Regions from separate parts of the Mailhella sp. genome, predicted to be linked through region 1. Evidence: riboswitches for the same ligand, from Rfam matches in the RefSeq annotation. Region 1 holds a riboswitch; the other holds the start of a gene.
What was found. A riboswitch is a leader RNA that binds a small molecule or an ion and turns the genes downstream of it on or off. The one in region 1 is predicted to bind FMN.
Positions count from the first base shown of each region.

Region 2: linked by a shared signal. The riboswitch ahead of ribB (3,4-dihydroxy-2-butanone-4-phosphate synthase) and the one ahead of ribA (GTP cyclohydrolase II) in region 1 are both predicted to bind FMN.

Region 1 covers NZ_DBMAHT010000127.1:220-5,290, forward strand. The annotation lists gene ACZM96_RS09230 (class I SAM-dependent methyltransferase) at 727-1,488, opposite strand; gene ribA (GTP cyclohydrolase II) at 1,859-3,100, opposite strand; FMN riboswitch at 3,183-3,330, opposite strand; gene ACZM96_RS09240 (hypothetical protein) at 4,193-4,498, shown strand.
Region 2 covers NZ_DBMAHT010000029.1:7,399-15,924, reverse strand. The annotation lists gene ACZM96_RS04725 (amidohydrolase family protein) at 1-25, opposite strand, end outside; gene ACZM96_RS04720 (SLC13 family permease) at 55-1,515, opposite strand; gene ACZM96_RS04715 (LysR family transcriptional regulator) at 1,658-2,596, shown strand; gene ACZM96_RS04710 (glycosyltransferase family 2 protein) at 2,669-3,667, shown strand; gene ribB (3,4-dihydroxy-2-butanone-4-phosphate synthase) at 3,753-4,406, opposite strand; FMN riboswitch at 4,496-4,640, opposite strand; gene tyrS (tyrosine--tRNA ligase) at 4,857-6,056, shown strand; gene ACZM96_RS04695 (hypothetical protein) at 6,060-6,419, shown strand; gene ACZM96_RS04690 (DnaJ C-terminal domain-containing protein) at 7,211-8,143, shown strand; gene ACZM96_RS04685 (chaperone modulator CbpM) at 8,172-8,480, shown strand.

The DNA of each region.
Region 1 (5,071 bases):
GGAAGAGATTTCCAGATTTTTTGGGACCATCAAGGTCTGTAAATGCAACCGCAAGGCCGTCTCTCAACGCACTGGGGCCCCGGGCGACATCAGGAGCCCGGCCGACGGGCATAAGTAGGCGGGATTCACTCCCGCCGTTAAACGCAATGCCCGTCGTGCAAGTGATGCAGTCCGTACAGTGTGTCTTGGGCAAACGGGCAGTTGCGGGTACTCGGGAAAAGAAAAAGGTCGGGCATAAGTAGGCGGGATTCACTCCCGCCGTTAAACGCAATGCCCGTCGTGCAAGTGATGTAGTCCGTACAGTGTGTCTTGGGCAAACGGGCAGTTGCGGGTACTCGGGAAAAGAAAAAGGTCGGGCATAAGTAGCCGGAATTCACTTCCGGCGTTAAACGCAATGCCCGTCGTGCAAGTGATGCAGTCCGTACAGTGTGTCTTGGGCAAACGGGCGACGGCGGGCACTCGGGCTCTCATGGCAGGCTGTCTGCAAAAAAAAAGGCCGCGCAGCCTTGCTCCGATGCGGAGCCCGGCTCGGGCCTTTCGTGTTTCGCCAGGCGCGGAAAAGTTTTCCTGCCGACGCGATTTTCAGTTTTTGCGCTGTTTGAGCGCGGAGAATTTGACCGACATCCCTTGATCCTGCCGACCGGCGAAGCCGGGAGGCAGAAACAAGGGGGTGCGGGGGAAATTATTTCCCCCGCATGCCTTTTCTGTCTTTTCTGCCTTTCCTCTTTACGGTTTGACGGCGCGGGTGGCGAGGAAGCAGGGGCAGAATCTGTCGAGGAGGCGTTCGCCGCCGAAGGAATCCTCATAGAATCCGTTGATGACGAAGCCTGCGGCGATTTGACCCTGAATCTGATCGGAGAGGGAGTGACCGAATTCCACGGCGTCGCCCTTGCGTTCGAGGTCGTCCTTGCTGAGGTAGTCGAGGTCGGAGTAGGGCAGGGGATACTTGACCTGCAAAATGCCCTGTTCTTCGAGTTTTTCGTCGAACATGTAGAACACGGGGTTCATGAATCCGCTCATGAGCACGCCGCCCTTTTTGAGCACGCGGAAGGCCTCGTTCCACACCGGCTGGATGTGCGGAATGAATACGTTGGACACCGGATGCACGATGATGTCGAAGTATTCGTTGTCGAACATGGAGAGGTTGGTCATGCTGGAGAGCACGGTGTGCAGGTTGAGATTCTCCTTGCGGGCCACGGAACGGTCCTGTTCGAGCTGCGCTTCGGAGATGTCGAGCACGGTGACGTCGGCCCCTGCGGCGGCGAGCACGGGGCCCTGCTGACCGCCTCCCGAAGCCAGGCACAGGATGCGTTTATCCTTCACGGGCGGGAACCATGCGCCGGGAACGGGCTTCTGGGCGGTGAGCATGATGCACCAGTTGCCGTTTCTGGCGTTGTGTATGACTTCGGAATCGACGGGAACGGTCCAGGGATTTTTCTGACGGACCTTTTCTTCCCAGTTTTTGCTGTTCAAGGCAATGATGTCCATAGTGTCTCCTTTTGAGCATGGGCCTCGACGCAGGGGATCGGCGTTTCGGCGGATGCGGCATCCGACCTGCCGCGCCGTGAGAACGGGCAGGCGGAGCGCTGTGCGGCGATCGCAGAGAAACGCGACGGGCGTGTTTCGTGAGAGCTTCCGTCACGCGCCCGAGCTGCGGCAAAGCGGGTTGCGGCGTGGTGAGCTCGGCGCAACGATCACGCAGCGGGGCGAGCCCACGTGGGGCGAGTCGCGGAAGCTCAAGGCTTGCGTGGGAGCGCGGTCTTGAGCGTCGGCGACTGTCGCGGCGTGCGCGGCGGCCGCAGGGGCGCGGCAGAAAGCGGAATCCTGCGAAGGGGAATCGGCGAGAATGTCGGGGGAATCAGTCCTCCTTTTTTTTCTTGCCGAAGTGGAGGATGTGTCCCATTTTTTCCTGTTTGGTGCGCATGTAGTGCTCGTTGATGTCGCACAGACCGATTTCAATGGGAACGCGTTCCGTAATTTCGATGCCGTAACCTTCGAGGCCCACGATCTTGCGGGGATTGTTGGTCATGAGGCGCAGGCGGCTGATGCCGAGGTCGCGGAGAATCTGGGCTCCGGCGCCGTAGTCGCGAAGATCTGGGGCGAATCCGAGCTTGATGTTGGCTTCCACGGTGTCGTAGCCCTGTTCCTGGAGAGCGTAGGCGCGAATTTTGTTGGCAAGGCCGATGCCGCGGCCTTCCTGACGCATGTACAGCAGGGCTCCGCGGCCTTCCTTTTCTATCTGCATGAGGGCGGCGGCGAGCTGATTGCCGCAGTCGCAGCGCAGGGAACCGAAGGCGTCGCCGGTGAGGCATTCGCTGTGAACGCGCACGAGCACGGGCGAGGGATCCACGCGTTCATCGACGTCGCCCTTGACGAGGGCGATGTGGGTATCGGAGGAGGCGTCGCTTTCGTAGGCGATGATGCGGAAAGTGCCGTACTTGGTGGGCATTTTGGCTTCGGCCACGCGGCGGACGGCGAGTTTGCCGTGGCGCATGTGATAGCGGATGATGTCGCGAATGGCGGCGATGTGCAGACCGTGGGTTTCGGCGAAGGCTTCGAGATCGTCCATGCGGGCGACGGAGCCGTCTTCCTTGAGGATTTCGCAGATGACGGCGGCCGGACGCAGACCGGCGAAGGCTGCGAGATCGGAACCGGCTTCGGCGATGCCCACGCGGGTGAGGACGCCGCCGCGACGGGCGCGCAGGGGAAAGACGTGACCGGGGGTGACGATGTCGTCGGGGCCGGCGTTTTCGGCGACGGCGGCAAGAATGGTGGTGGCGCGGTCGGCGGCGGAGATGCCGGTGGTGACGCCTTCCCGGGCCTCGATGGACACGGTGAACGCGGGAGTGTGCCCGGCGTTGCTGGAGGGCATGAGGGGCAGATTGAGCTTATCCGCCATGTCGGGGGAGAGGGCGAGACAGACGAGGCCGCAGGCGTGACGCGCCATGAAGTTGATGGCGTCGGGATTGACGAGCTGGGCGGCCATGACCAGATGACCGCTGCATTCGCGATCGTCGTCGTCCACGACAACGATCATCCGCCCGTTGCGGATGTCGTCCACAGCCTGTTCGATGGAGCAAAGAGAAGAAAGCTGACGCATGACAAACTCCCTGGAGATGTCCACATCAGGGCCGCAGAAGGCGCTAGGAGAGAGGAGAGGCTTCAGAATACTGAGGCGAGGAATCCATTCTCTTTCTTCCGGACTGTTACCGTCGGCCCCGGATTTGCACCGGATCTGCGCTTTTTCCCTTGAAAACGCGCCCGCGGGCTTCCCCGCGGAATAGGGGGATCACCGCCGGTGGGGACTTTCACCCCGCCCTGAGAGTTCTTGTATGTTTTAATGTCCTGGCGGCTGGTGTCAAGGGGAGAAGGCGAAAGTTTCCGCGTTTTTGGCGGGTTGCGGGCAGGGGAGGATGCTTTTTCGGGGGAAACACTGGCCGGGGCGAAGGGGGAATGCGGGCGTTTCTGCGGGAGAGCCGGGCGGGGGAATGTGCGTGCGGCGCAGGGAAGGGCGGGGCCCCGGAAACCGGGGCGCGGAGAGGAAAAGAGAAAGCGCGGCAACGCTCCGGCGGCTGGCCCGTATTTTGTCCAGTCCGTTTCCCCCGCAGTCGCGCCTGCCCTTGGAACGTGGCCGGAAAATCTTTGACGCGTACCTGTTGCGTAGGCCCAGGCCTGCCTCACGTCGGCATGCCCTGCCCCAGGCCGCGCGGCAAGCCCCGGAGCAGAAAAATGCTTGCCAGAACGGGAAAAAAGGGATATATAGTCCTACCAACATAAAGTCCGGTTGAGTCACCCGCCGGCGTTTTCCCGAACGCCTCAGGCGTGCTGCGGCCAAGATTGCGGAACGGCGTTTTGCCGAATTCCGCAGAACGCCGGATTCGCAGTGGGAAATCTCTCCTTTATTGGGGAGTTTAGATAAAGGGCAGTTGAGCTGCCTCTTCTAAAAGAAGCCCGGAAGCTAGCGCCGGGCTTCTTCTCTATTGGAAAGCCGGATGCCCCTGCCCGCGCAGTTCCAAGGCAGGGCGCTCCCGCAGTTTTGCCCGGAACCCCGGTATTTTCCCTCAAACCGTCATGCCCGCCGCCCCTTCCGCGCCGTTCGGCCTGCACCTCTCGCCGAACCCCGAAAGGCCCGCGTTCCCATAAAATCATGCGCCGTTCTCCGTGCCGCGCTCGATATAGATAAGGAGGCTTTATGGTTCCCATTTTTTCCGCTACGCCGTCCGAACTGGGTGAATCTTCCGCGCTGGCCGAACTCCAGCTCCTCCCCGATCAGGAACTCATGAGCCTCTGGGAACAGACCCAGTTCGCCGTCGCCGCCCTCGAAGGCGCAGGCGGCAGCGCAAAAACCGCCCATACCTACGAGTTCGCCGTGCTCATGGAAATGCAAAGACGACTCGTCTCCCGCCCCTCCAGTGAACTCTTCGGCTCCGCTCCCTCCGATGCCCTCCCTGACCCCGCCCCCCAGACCTCCCCTAAGCTCATGGTCGTCAAAGCCTGAGAAAAAAGCAGGAAAGGCAGAAAGAGAGGAAAAGCAGGAAAGGCAGAAAGGCAGGAAAGGCATGCGGGGGAAATAATTCCCCCCCGCGCCCCCCTGGTTCTGCCTCCCGGCTTCGCCGGTTCGGCAGGCAGGCGCTGGCGGGAAAGCAGGGCGAGTTGCCGAATCCTGACGGCGCTTGGAAAAGCTGAGACTGCATGGCTCGGGAGTGCTTGGCTGGCTCCGTTCTGGCTGCGGACTCAGTGCAGGTGTGTCCTTACGGACCCACCTGCGGTGGCCGACTCCTGTCCGGCCTGTGCCGGACAGTCGTGTCAAAGGAAAGGATTTCCGGATTTTTTGGGGGAAACTCCGAGTTCAGGGCCGCAAAAGTAAACCGGAAGGCGTTCTCTCAACGCTCTGGGGCCCGCGGGCGACGGCAGGCAAGTAGCCGGAATTCACTCCCGCCGTTAAACGCAATGCCCGTCGTGCAAGCCAAGCAGTCCGCACAGCGTGTCTTGCGCAAACGGGCCTGCGTGTTCTTTGGGAGACTGCAAGGTCAGAAATAATTCCTCCCGCCCCCCCTGTTTCCGCTTCGCA
Region 2 (8,526 bases), on a different contig from region 1:
CACGGACGCGAAAATCTATAACCATGATGGTGCTCCTTGGGTGAAAGGATGTTGTTAGAGTCCGACGGTGACCATGACGAGCGGCAGGCCGAGGCAGAGTATGCAGATGATGGCCGCCACGCAGCCGAAGATGCCTGCCTTGAAGGCTCTGCGCATGCCTACCCATGCGCCGTTGGCGAAGGAAAGGGCGCCCACCGTGGAAGCGGCCGGGGTGGCGTAGGCCGCGCCCGCCGCCAGCAGCATGAGAACGGTGAAGCCTGAAGGATTGATGCCCGTGCTCTGGCCGAGGTTCCAGATGAGGGGAACCGCGATGAGCACGATGGTGACGTTGTGCGTGAACTGCGTCATGATGTTGATGAAGATCATGAAGCCGGCAAGGAATATGAGAATGTTGCCGTCGCCCACGAAGCTGCTGAGAATGTCGGTGAGCACTCTGCTCAGACCTGCGCCGTCGCTGCTCAGTGCCGCGGAAACGGGCATGGAGGCGGCCAGCATCCAGATGACGTTCCAGTTGATGCCGGAAGCGCAGTCGTGAAAGTCGAACACGGGTTCGCCGTCCACGCGCAGGAAGGAGAGCACGCCGAGAATGACCACCATGGCCACCACCATGTTGAACTTGCCGAAGAAATTTGCCGCGGCGGAACCGGCGGGCAGAATGTTGGGCAGGAACATGACGAGGAGGAACACGACAAGGGCGGTGGCGGCGACGCGCTGCTTGTTGTCTATGTGTATCTGCGAGCTGATGCGGTCGAGGTATTCCGGCGTGAGATGGGAAAGACGGGCGATGTCCGGGCGGAAAATGAAGCGCACGATGAGCGTGTAGAGCAGCAGCGTGGCGATGCACACCGGCATGGCGATGGCGATGAGGGTGATGTTGTTGATGACGGCAGCGCCGCCGGACACGTCGGAAAGGGCGCTGATGCCCATGAGGTTCTGTCCGGCCCAGGGCTTGCAGGCAAAGGAGAGCACGCCGGCCATGTACACGCCTGCGAGCAGGTAGGCGGGATAGTCGTCGCCCTGCTTCATGTCGATGTCGTGGAACATGGAATAGAGAATGCCCGCGATGAGGAAGGCCGCGGGAACGCCGTCCACGAGAAAGCCGATGATGAGCGTGCCCGTGAGCACGCTGGCCGTGAAGATCCACGGATGACCGGCGAACACGCGGCGGCTCAGGCACCACTTGGCCATGACGTTGTTGATGCCGCTCTTGTCGCAGTAGGCGGTGAAGGCCAGCACGAACATGGTGAACAGCACGGCGGGGCTGCTGAAGGCGCTGCCGATGATCTTGCCGGGCTCGGCGTACCCGGTGAAGCCGAGCGCCACGAGACAGATCATGCTGGGCCAGGCGAAGCCTATGAAGGTCCATCCGTAGAGCATGCCGAGGAAGACGCCGAGAATGTTCATGCCCATGGGGGTAATGCCGACGGGCGGCAGAAATCCGATGCCGAAGGTGAGAAGAAAGAAAATGACGATATGCAGGATATGCCTGCTGTCAACGGCGGAAGGCTGTGTCATGGCGTTTCTCCTGAAAGTTGTCTGACGGGAGCTTGCGGCTCCTTTCACCATACCGTCATACAGAATGCGGACTATTGTGTATAATTTCTTTTTTTTATAAGCTGGTTATAAATTTTTTTATAGCACATTTCGTCGGAGTCTCATGCGTCTCGAGCAGCTTCAATATTTTGTTCAGGTAGTAGAATCGCACTCGTTCAACAAGGCGTCGCAGAAGCTCAACATCACGCAGCCTGCGCTCACCAATGCCCTCCGGGCGCTGGAAGAGGAACTCGGCGTGCAGCTTCTGGTGCGCAGTCACCGGGGCTGCGTTCCCACGGCGTGGGGAGTGCGCATTTACGAAGACTGCAAGAGTCTGCTTGCCGAACTTTCGGCGAAGATGGCTTCCTGGAAAAGGCTCAACGCCGGCAGCAGCGAGCCGGTGCTTGTTCCCGTGGTGGCCATTCCCTCGGCCTGCAACTATCTGACGGAGCATGTCTTCTCCCAGATGAAGCCGGAATTTCCGCTGGTGGACATCGTGCTTCACGAAGCCACGGTGTACGATTTGTACTCCTTTCTCAAGCAGGGCAAGGCGCATGTGGGGGTGACGGCCTTTTCGGAAGGCGAGGCCGAAAAGCTGGTGGCGCAGTACAGGGACATAGGTTTTCGCAGCGAGAGCCTCATGGAGGATGAATACTACATGTTCCTTTCCAGCAGCCATCCGCTGGCGGGAAAGGAGAGTCTCACGGTGGAGGACTGCGCCTCGCTGACCCTGGCCACCTATTCCAATCAGATGCTGAAACGCAATCAGCTTTTTCAGAAGAAGATATACGACGTCGTGGGCATCAAACGCTACGCCTACGTCAACAGCCGTGAAAACATCATGCAGATGGTGGCGCAGAACAAGGCCGCGGGATGTTTTCTGCACAAGATGTCGGCCTACAGCTGGTACGTCACCAACGGACTCATCCGCGCCGTTCCCGTGGAGGGTTTGCATCTCATGCCGTCGCGCCATTATCTGATAAGCCTTGAGGATGAGGCGCTCAGCCCGGAGGAGCGGCAGGTGGCGGACTTCATCCGCCGGCGTTACGGCGATCAGCCTTGACGGATCAACGGCCTCGGGCCATAGTGATATTTTGCAGAAAAGTGTTTCGGCCGTTGCGCAAGAGGTGGGAATATGGAGCACACGGAAGTCGGCGTCATCATTCTGACGTACAATGACTGGAAAAATACGCTGGAATGTCTTGCCTGCGTGCATGCCCAGAGCGGATTGCCCCGTCGCATCGTGGTGTGCGACAACGGCTCCGACAACGAGGTGGCCGACCGCATTCTTGAGGAATGGAGCGCTCTCGCCGCCCGGGACGGGCTGCCCGAGCCGGTGGAGGCGTACGGCGCCGACACGTCGGCCGCGCCGCTGGTGCTGCTTCGCCGGGAAGAGCCGGAGAGCATAGGCGGAGCCATGAATGCGGGCATGCGCTTTCTTCTTTACGACAGGGACTGCCATGCCTTCTGGCTGCTGCGCAACGACGCGCGTCCGGAATCGTTTGCGCTGGCGGCGCTGTTGCGGCATCTGGAAGAGGACGGGCTCAGTCAGCCCATCGGCATGGTGGGCTCCACGCAGCTCGTCAAGGATTCGGACGTGCTGGAATGCGCGGCCGGCGGACGCTGGAGCCGCTGGACCGGCGATCAGATTCCGCTGGACAAGGGGCTGGAGCGGCACGGTCTTTCCGACAGAAAGGAGATTGCGGACCGTCTGGACTACGTTTCCGACGCGTCCTGCCTCATCACCCGGGCCATGGCGGAGGACATCGGACTTTTCGACGAGCGTTTCAGCGGATTTTACGAGGACGTGGAATACGGGATTCGGGCCAGAAAGGCGGGATACGCGCTGAACTGGGCTCCGGGCGCGCTGGTGCGGCGCATGGACTGTTCCACTGCGGGCCTGACGCCCTTTCTGAGCGTGACCGACGATCCGGAGCTTGCGCCTCGCGACGACATGAATTTCATACGCGCGCGTTTTTATCTTCTGCGGCGGGCGCATCCGTTTGCGCTGCCGTTCATGCTTCTGGCGCTGCCGTTTTCGTGGCGCACTTTTCGTTCCCGCCGGGGCCGTTTCTTCATGGTCATGCGTGCGGCGCTGGATGGCGCGGCAGGGCGCATGCGTCAGGAAGGCTGACCTGTGCTCAGAAGCGATGACGCATCTTGACGAACAAAAAAAGCCCCCGTCCGAACACGGACGGGGGCTTTTTGTCGGCGGAAACTTAGTTCTTGCCTTCCATTTCCATGCGGTACTGCGCCACGTCGTCAACGGTGGCGAGAGGCATGTTGTGGGCGCGGGCGAAGTCGGCCACTTCGGGCAGGCGGGCCATGGTGCCGTTTTCGAGCGTGAGTTCGCACAGCACGCCCGCAGGCGCGAGACCGGCCATGCGGCACAGATCCACGGTCACTTCGGTGTGTCCGCGGCGCTCCAGAACGCCGTTGGGCTTGGCGCGCAGGGGGAACACGTGGCCGGGGCGGTTCAGATCTTCGGGCTTGGCGTCGGGAGCGATGGCGGCCTTGATAGTGGTGACGCGGTCGGCGGCGGAAACGCCGGTGGTGACGCCCTTTGCGGCTTCGATGGTCACGGTGAAGGCCGTGTGGTTCTTGTTGGTGTTGTTCTGCACCATGGGAGGCAGATCAAGGGCGTTGGCCTTTTCGTCGGTGAGGCAGAGGCAGACGATGCCGCTGCATTCGCGGATGAGCAGGGCCATCTGCGCGGGCGTGAGCGTTTCGGCGGCGTAGATGAGGTCGCCTTCGTTTTCGCGGTCTTCGTCATCGACGATGAGCACGCCGTTGCCGCTCTTGAGCGAGGCGATGGCGCGTTCGACGCGTTCACGGGGAGTTCCGAAGGATTCAAGGATGGAAAGCTGACGCATGACAAACTCCTTTTGGAGAATATCCGGCATCAGGGCGGCATAAGGCGCTGGGAGAGAGGAGAGGGGGTGCCTCCGCGCGGAGGCCTGGGATCCATTCTCTTTCGTCCGGACTGTTACCGTCGGCTCCGGATTTGCACCGGATCTGCGCATCTTCCCATGAAGATTTGCCCGCGGGCTTCCGGCCGAGGCCGGATCACCGCCGGTGGGGACTTTCACCCCGCCCTGAGAAATATGGGCTTATTTTTAATGCGTTTCCGCATGCTGTCAAGAGCCGTCTCGTTTTTTTGTGCGTTCCGGGAAGAGAAGGGGAGGGCGCGTCGGCGCGCGGGGCGGATGCGGCGTTGACAGAGCCGCCCAAGCCTGCGAGAATGCCTGCTTGCCCGTGTTCCGGCCCCTTCCGACGGGCAAGGATTTTTATCATTCAGCGCCGCTATCGGCAGGAGCAATACAGTGATGACCATTGACGAACAGGTGAAGATCATACGTCGCGGCATTGTGGACCTTGTGAGCGAAGAGGATCTTCGCAAGAAACTGGCCCGTGACAAGCCTTTGAACATCAAGGTCGGCTTCGACCCCACCGCGCCCGACCTGCACCTCGGGCATACCGTGGTCATCCACAAGATGCGTCAGTTCCAGGAACTCGGCCACAACGTCACCTTCCTCATCGGCGATTTCACCGGCCGCATCGGCGATCCGTCCGGCAAGTCCAAGACGCGTCCTCCGCTCACGGAAGAGGAAGTGAAAAAGAACGCCGAAACCTACAAGGAACAGGTGTTCAAGATTCTCGATCCTGAAAAGACGACCGTGGCCTTCAACTCCGAATGGGGCGACAAGCTCACTCCCGCCGATTTTCTGCGCCTCATGTCCAACTGCACCGTGGCCCGCATGATGGAGCGCGACGACTTTGCCAAGCGCTACCGCGAAAACACGCCCATCGCCATTCATGAATTCATGTATCCTCTGCTGCAGGCCTACGACTCCGTCATGCTGCGCACCGACGTGGAAATGGGCGGCACCGATCAGATCTTCAACCTTCTCATGGGCCGCACCCTTCAGGGCCACTACGGCCTGGAAGCCCAGTGCGCGCTTACTCTGCCTCTGCTGGTGGGCCTGGACGGCGAACGCAAGATGTCCAAGTCCTACGGCAACTACATAGGCGTCATGGAAGCGCCCGCCGATCAGTTCGGCAAGGCCATGTCCATTTCCGACGACCTCATGTGGAACTGGTACGAGCTCATTTCCGTGAAGTCGCTGGAAGAAATCGCCGACATGAAGGCCCGCGTGCAGGCCGGCACGCTGCATCCCAAGCTGGTGAAGGAAGAGCTCGCCATGGAAATCGTGGCCCGCTACCACGGCGAGGAAGCGGCCCGCGCCGCCCGTGAAGGCTTCAACAACGTGTTCGGCAAGGGCGGCATTCCTGAAGACGCCATTACCTGGAGCGTCAATTCCGCCGAAGACGACTGCTCGCCCGTGGCCATTCTGGCCGCCACCGGCCTGGTGCCTTCCCGCGGCGAGGCCAAGCGCAAGATTGCCGCCGGCTCTCTCAAGGTGAACGGCGAAAAGCTGACCGACGGCCTGACCGCGCTGCCTGCCGGCGAATATACGCTCAAGTACGGCAAGAAGGGCTTTGTCGTGCTGACGGTGAAGTAGTCCATGATTGATCGCAAACCGGAACCTTTCGGCCGCTGCGCCGACGATCGCTGCCCCGGTCGCTGCCCGTACCGCGACCCGGAACTCATGACGCCCGAAGGCCGCGCCGCGCTGCTGGCCGACCGCCGTCCCGCCGAAGGCGAGCCCTGGCCCGCCAAGGTGGTGCATGTGACGTGCCAGCCGGAAGAGACGCAGGTGGACGTGCCCCGCGTGAAGGCCAAGAACGTGGGCATTCTGCTGCATACTCTTGGACTGCGGCAGGGGACCGCCATCGTGGCCTGCGGCGACACGCTTCTCACGCCAGACACGCCGCTGTACCCCAATCAGCGCGTGCTGGTCAGAAAGGTCATGAGCAGCGGCTGATGCGGCAGGCCGCCCGTTCGCAGGCGGCGTTTTGCCGGAGCGGGCGCTCCGGTCTGACGCTCCCGCCGGGCGTTCCTTTATCCTTAATTAATGACGGCGTTCCTTCGCCCGCATTCGATTCCCGGAATCGGGACGGAGCCGGGCGAAGGAACGCCGATGTTTTTCCGGCTTTTTCCGAGCGGCATGATCGATCGGAAAAGGCTTTGCCTGTCAGGCGGCTCGTCCGTGCGGAATCTTCGTGCGGCCGGGCCGCTTTTTTATTTGAAAGACGGGCGTCTTGTTTCATCTTCTTGGAGCGGAGGCGCCGTCCGTTTTTCTGATTTCTGCCGCGTTGCGGGGAAGGGGACCGTCCGGCTTGCGGGCGCGCCCATGCGCAGAGAGCCGCATGCGCCGCCGCGGCCCGGAGTGTTCCGGCCACGTCGTTTCCCAAGCCTTCGCCTGAGAAAAGCGGTGCTTTGGGTTTCGTCCGTTCGGCGTTCCCGCCGCGGTTTTCGCCTGGGAAGACTTCCGGGCGCGAGTGCGGCCTGCCGGGCGTTTTTTTGCAGACCGCGCGGCGCTGAAAAACTGCCTTCCTTCCGTCTGAGGGGCGAAAAAAAGTGGCGTTTCGTCCCCGGTGTCTTTCCGTGAAAAGACTGCACATTTTTGTTGGACGGATGGAGGATTTATCATCCCCGGCGTCCACTTTTTTCGGCTTTCTTGCTGAAATAAGACACAATTCCCCTTGACTGCCCGGACCTCGTGCTTATCTCAATGTCGATGCGGAAAAATGATGCATCACAGGAGACAATGATATGGGTGTGGCTTACAAGGATTACTACAAGTTGCTGGGCGTAGAGCGCTCGGCATCGAAGGATGAAATCTCCAAGGCTTACAAGAAGCTCGCCCGCAAGTATCATCCCGACCTGAATCCCGGCGACAAGAGCGCCGAAGAGAAGTTCAAGGACATCAATGAGGCCTATGAGGTCCTCAAGGACGATGAAAAGCGCCGCATGTACGACCAGCTCGGCCCGAACTGGAAGGACGGACAGCAGTTTACCGGCGGCCCCGGCTTTGAGAACTTCAACTTCAATTTCAACGGCGCGCAGGGCGGCTTCAGCGGCGTGAACAGCGACTTTTTCGAGGCGCTGTTCGGTCAGATGGGCCGCGGCGGCTTCGGCAGACATGAGGGCGATGATCCCTTCGGATCGTTCCAGAGCGGCTACAGCCGTCGCTCGCGGCGCGGTTCCGATGTGGAAGCCGAAATCGACATCACGCTTGAAGAAGCCCGCAGGGGCGGTACCAAGCAGGTGACGCTCACCGGCGGCGGCACGTCGACCAACCTGCAGATAACCATTCCCGCCGGCATACGCGACGGAGGCAAGCTCCGTCTGCGCGGCAAGGGCAATCCCGGCAATCCTGCTGGCGATCTGTATCTCACCGTGCGCTACGCGAAGCACCCCGTGTTCCGCGTGGACGGGCTGGATGTTACCTGCGACGTAACGTTGCAGCCCTGGGAGGCCGTGTTCGGAACCAAAAAGCGCGTGCCCACGCTGGACGGCGATGTGGAAATGAATATTCCCGCCGGCAGCTCCAGCGGACGCCGTCTGCGTATCCGCGGACGCGGCCTTGGTCCGGCCACGGGCCGGGGCGACGAATATGTGACCGTCGCCATCAGCGTGCCCAAGCCGGAAGATTTGACTGAAGAACAGCTGAAACACTGGAAGGCTCTTGCCGGACAAAAGTAAGCTGCCGGAATGATATAAGAGGTGGGATATGGCGATTAAAACTGTAACCGCGTGCTCTCCCGCAGCCTCTGCGCTGGTTGCCTGGTCCGAATTTCTGGAACAGACGGGCACGCCGGTGGAACGTGTCCGGGAACTCATGGAACTTGGCTGGCTGGAACCTGCCGGTCAGGCTACCCATGCCGTCTTCTTCCGCCGTTCCGATATTTACCGCACCAGAAAGCTGACGCGGCTGTGCGAAGATTTCGAGATGCCCTGCGTGGCAGGCACCATCATCGTGGATCTTCTGGACCGCATTGCGAATCTGGAAACGCGCCTCAGAGAGCTGGAACGCCGATAGGCTCCGGCCGGCGCAAAACGTTCGGGAAGCTGCGCTCCCGAGCGGA